Regions from separate parts of the Rhodoferax sp. ZS1R8 genome, predicted to be linked through region 1. Evidence: riboswitches for the same ligand, from Rfam matches in the RefSeq annotation. Region 1 holds a riboswitch; the other holds the start of a gene.
What was found. Region 1 has a riboswitch for thiamine pyrophosphate ahead of thiC (phosphomethylpyrimidine synthase ThiC). Riboswitches for the same ligand answer to the same signal wherever they lie in the genome.
Positions count from the first base shown of each region.

Region 2: it holds a riboswitch for thiamine pyrophosphate, as region 1 does, so the genes downstream of both, AC097P_RS06750 (TonB-dependent siderophore receptor) here and thiC (phosphomethylpyrimidine synthase ThiC) in region 1, are expected to answer to the same signal.

Region 1 is NZ_JBWMBA010000001.1:44,231-46,623, reverse strand. Features, by position in the region: gene AC097P_RS00205 (CcdB family protein) at 1-265, shown strand, start outside; gene AC097P_RS00200 (hypothetical protein) at 265-846, shown strand; TPP riboswitch at 878-978, shown strand; gene thiC (phosphomethylpyrimidine synthase ThiC) at 1,068-2,393, shown strand, end outside.
Region 2 is NZ_JBWMBA010000002.1:155,008-157,400, forward strand. Features, by position in the region: gene AC097P_RS06740 (saccharopine dehydrogenase family protein) at 1-366, opposite strand, end outside; gene AC097P_RS06745 (Lrp/AsnC family transcriptional regulator) at 504-1,010, shown strand; TPP riboswitch at 1,056-1,158, shown strand; gene AC097P_RS06750 (TonB-dependent siderophore receptor) at 1,222-2,393, shown strand, end outside.

The sequences.
Region 1 (2,393 bases):
CCCGTTTGTGGTCGATATCCAAAGCGACCTACTCAAGGCGCTGGCTACCCGCATGGTGGTGCCATTGGCGACGACATCGCTCCCCGCAACCAGTTTGCCGCGCCGCCTGTGCCCAGTGCTGGTTGTTAAAGGTCAAAGCCTGATGATGGTGCCTTTCGAGGCTGCTCCGCTGGACAAGCGGCATCTCAAAAGCAAGGTTGTTTCAGTGCGGGAACATGCGAATGACATTGTTGCGGCGATGGACGCAGTCATGAGCGGTGTTTGATGGAAGAAGATGTACAGGTTTTCTCGCTGGGTTTTCCTGGTTTCGCAATTGAGTTTGACGTCAATAAAAAGGAATCGAGCGCATTCACGCACCGATTCGGCGCACATAGCGAAGCCTATGTCTTCGCAGTTGCAGACATCTGGGTGCAGGTCGAAAAAGTCCGGTATCTCCTTGTTCCCGGGCGGCATCCGTGTAACCTGATTGAGCTTTTGAAGGGCGTTGAAATCCGTATTCGCAATCCGGAGATGCTGGAAGGCTTGGAGACATTCCTCCTTCGTGGACATTGGGGAGAATGGATGCATGGGTACTGGGAGCGACTGATGACCGACTCCCCGACCGCAGATGATGAAACACTGTATGACCGGCTCATTTCATTGTCTCTATTGGACGGCAAAGGCGGACATGTTGTCGCGTATCGCTACAACGGCTTGCCAACGATAGAAATCGCAACCAGGCGATTGTCAAAAGAAACTCCTGTCTATGTTTGGTCCGCATTCACCCCTGAACGGTTGGCGCGGGAGGTGCACGAACTTCGGGAGGCCATCTCGATGCACGTTAGGGACACAATGCGAGAGGCATAACAAAGTGCTCGTATTCGCTCTGTCGTACACTCCGCCCTGCCCGGGGTGCGCAGTGGTTGCGCTGAGATGGATTCCAAACCCGTGAACTTGATCTGGTTCATACCAGCGTAAGAAGTGCAGAGTAGCCAATGGCCGAGCGCCGTTCGGGCTGCATCTTTTCAGGGTTTGCGGGGCTGGTGTTTTCTTGTTGTCTTCGGGTGAATACCTCAGGAGACATTCCAGTGAACGCACCCGACAAATTAGCCCAGTTCATCAGCCTCACCCGCGAGCCGCTTCCTGCTTCCACCAAACGCTATCTGCCCGGCAGCCGCCCGGATATCCGCGTGCCGATGCGCGAAATCATGCAGAGCAATGGCGAGGCGGTCACGGTGTACGACACTTCCGGTCCGTATACCGACCCCGCGGCCAACATTGATGTGCGCCAAGGCTTGCCGCTGGTACGCCAGAGCTGGATTGAGGGTCGGGGTGATACCGAGTTGTATGAAGGCCGCAAGCCCTTTGCATTGGACGATGGTCTGAAGAATGGCGAGACCGACGCGCTGGCCGCGTTGCGCGCCCAGGCTGCTGGCCTGCAGCGCCAGCCGCGCCGCGCCCGCAGCGGCGCCAATGTGTCCCAGATGCACTATGCGCGCAAAGGCATCATCACCCCCGAGATGGAATACGTGGCCATCCGCGAGAACCAGAAGCTCGAATGGATGGAGCAGTACCTGGGCAATGCCGAGCGCGAGGCGCGTTTGGCGGGCAATAGCTTTGGCGCCAGCATCCCCAAAATCATGACGCCCGAGTTTGTGCGCAGCGAGGTGGCACGTGGCCGCGCCATCATCCCGGCAAACATCAACCACACCGAGTTGGAGCCGATGGCCATTGGCCGCAATTTTCTGGTCAAGATCAACGCCAATATCGGCAACTCGGCCGTCACGTCCAGCATTGAAGAAGAGGTTGAAAAACTGGTCTGGTCCATCCGCTGGGGCGCAGACACGGTCATGGATTTGTCCACCGGCAAAAACATCCACACCACACGCGACTGGATTGTGCGCAACTCGCCCGTGCCCATCGGCACCGTACCGATCTACCAGGCGCTGGAGAAGGTCGGCGGCGTGGCCGAAGACCTGACGTGGGAAATCTTCCGCGACACGCTGATCGAGCAGGCCGAGCAAGGCGTGGACTACTTCACCGTGCACGCCGGTGTGCGCCTGGCCTTTATCCACCTGACCGCCAACCGCGTGACCGGCATCGTGTCGCGTGGTGGCTCCATCATGGCCAAGTGGTGCATTGCCCACCACAAAGAGAATTTCATCTACACGCACTTCGATGAGATGACGGAGATACTGAAGGCCTACGACGTCAGCTACTCGCTGGGCGATGGCCTGCGTCCCGGCAGCGGCGCCGATGCGAACGACGAGGCCCAGTTTGCCGAGCTGCGCACGCTGGGTGAGCTGACCAAGAAGGCCTGGCAGCAGGACGTTCAGGTCATGATCGAAGGACCGGGCCACGTACCCATACACATGGTGCAAGCGAACATGACCGAGCAGCTGAAGCACTGCGAC
Region 2 (2,393 bases), on a different contig from region 1:
CGCCAGGCCGCACTGGGGCATGAAGGCGGTCTTGGCACCTTCGGCCATGCGCATGATCTCGCGTGTGGCGGCCACGTCTTCGGTCAGGTCAAAGTAGTGGCAGCCGGCTTCCAGTGCCTGGGTGGCGGCCATGGTGGCCAAGTGGTAGGGCAGGGCGTTGACAACGGCGTCATAGCCCTTTAGCGCGGCGCGCAGTGCGCTGGCGTCTGAGGTGTCGATCTGCGCCACTTCCAATGGTAGATGACGCAGCTTCTTGAGAGCCTCTTCGCTGCGGTCCACGACCTTGACCTGGTAGTCGCCTGAGCCGGACAACAACGTCGCTATTGTTTGGCCAATATGGCCCGCACCCATCAGAACAACACGCATGGCAATCTCCTGGTAATAAGTTTGAATGCAACAAGTCTAGGTCCAGGTTCGGACGAACTAAATGGACGAAGTGTCGTAATGGTGGATTAAGCAGACGATTCGTCGTAATATCCGGTCATAAAGACCAAAGGCAAGCTATGAGTACCCGTGCTGTGACACCGCGAGCGTCTAACATCCACAGACCCACCACCCCCGCCATACCAGAGCGCGCCTTGCGCGACCAGCTGGACCGCGACCTGCTGGCTCTGCTGCAAGCCAATGCCCGCGCCTCCACCGCCGACCTGGCACGCCAACTGGGCACGGCGCGCACCACGGTGCTGGCCCGCCTGGGTCGCTTGGAGCGCGAGGGGGTGATTGCCGGCTACACCGTGCGCCTGGGCCAAGATGTGCGCGATGCGGGTCTGCAGGCCTTTGTAGGCGTCACTGTGCAACCCAAGGCCGGCCGCGAGGTCGTGCGCCAGATATCCCGCATGCCCGAGGTGCGCCAGCTGTGCGCCGTCAGCGGTGAATTTGATTACGTTGTGTTGCTGCGCGCCGAGTCCGCACTGCGCATGAATACGCTGCTCGATGAGGTCGGCAACTTCGACGGCGTGGTCAAGACCACGACATCGGTTGCGCTGGAGTGGAAGATCGACCGCACCTGAGCCCCCCATTACAATGAGAGACCGGGTCGGCAGCTACTGCCAGCCTGTAAACGCTAGGGGTGCTGGTCGTCGCAAAGCGGCCGGCTGAGATAACACCCTGGAACTTGATCAAGGTAATACTTGCGCAGGGAAGCGTGGTGTAAAGGCCGTTGTTCTGTACACAGAACGTGTTGGCCTGTCCGTGCGCCCTGCCGTCGAAAAAGGATATGCGATGGCCCCCCGTCTGAACCTCAAACTGTCCCCCTGCGCCGCCGCAATGCTTGTCGTATTGGCGGCGCCCGTGTGGGCCCAGCAAGCTGCAACGCAAAGCCTGCAGGGCGTCACTGTCAGCAGCAAGGCCGCACCCGTGCTGGATGTAGACCGTGCCGATGTGGGCGGCCTGGGCCTGCCGCTGGCCCAGACGCCGCAGAGCATCAGTGTGCTGGGCGCCGACCTGCTGGCCGCCACGGCCGCCAGCAGCCTGTCGCAAGCCATCAAGCTCGACGCCTCGCTGTCCGACAGCTACAACACCACCGGCTACGTCGAAGGCATGTCCATACGTGGCTTTTTGCTGGACCCGAAAAACAACTATTTGCGCAACGGCCTGCCATTCTCCAACTACGCCCCCGTTGCCCTTGAAAACAAGGAGCGCATCGAAGTGTTGAAGGGTGTGGCCGGTTTGCAGGCGGGCGTATCGGCGCCCGGTGGCCTCGTCAACTTTGTGACCAAGACCCCGCAGCCGGGCAACTTCACCACAGCATCGATTGGCGGCGACAGCAATGGTGGCAGCAAAGTGCATCTGGACAGCAACACCGCATGGGGTCCAGTGGGCGTGCGCTTGAATTTGGCAGCCGAGGACCTGCGCACGGTGTTTGACCGCGCAGACGGCAAGCGCGAATTTGCCAGCCTGGCGTTGTCCGGTCACTCGTCGCGCGATACCAAGGTCTCTGTCGACCTGGAGTTCCACCACAAGAAGCAACCGTCTGTGCCGGGCCTGGGCCTGCTGGACACCAATGGCGATGGCGTGGCCGACACGCTGCCCGCCCCCAACTATTCCCGCCTGAACCTCAACAATCAGACTTGGTCGCAACCTTTCGAGGCCACCAGCACCCATGCCCAGATCGCCATCGACCACCAGTTCAACCCGCACTGGACAACCCATCTGGGCCTGAGCACCCAGCGCACCGTGGTGCAGGACCGGCTGGCATTTCCCGATGGCTGCAGCACAGGCCCCAAAGAACTCTATCCGGGACTGTGTGGCAATGGCGATGTAGACATCTACGATTACCGCAGCGAAAACGAAGAACGCAGCACCTGGGCCTGGGATGCGAGCATGCGCGGCAAGCTGCTCAGCGGAGGCGTGCTGCACCACCTGAACCTGGGTCTGAGTGGCCGCAGCGCGCG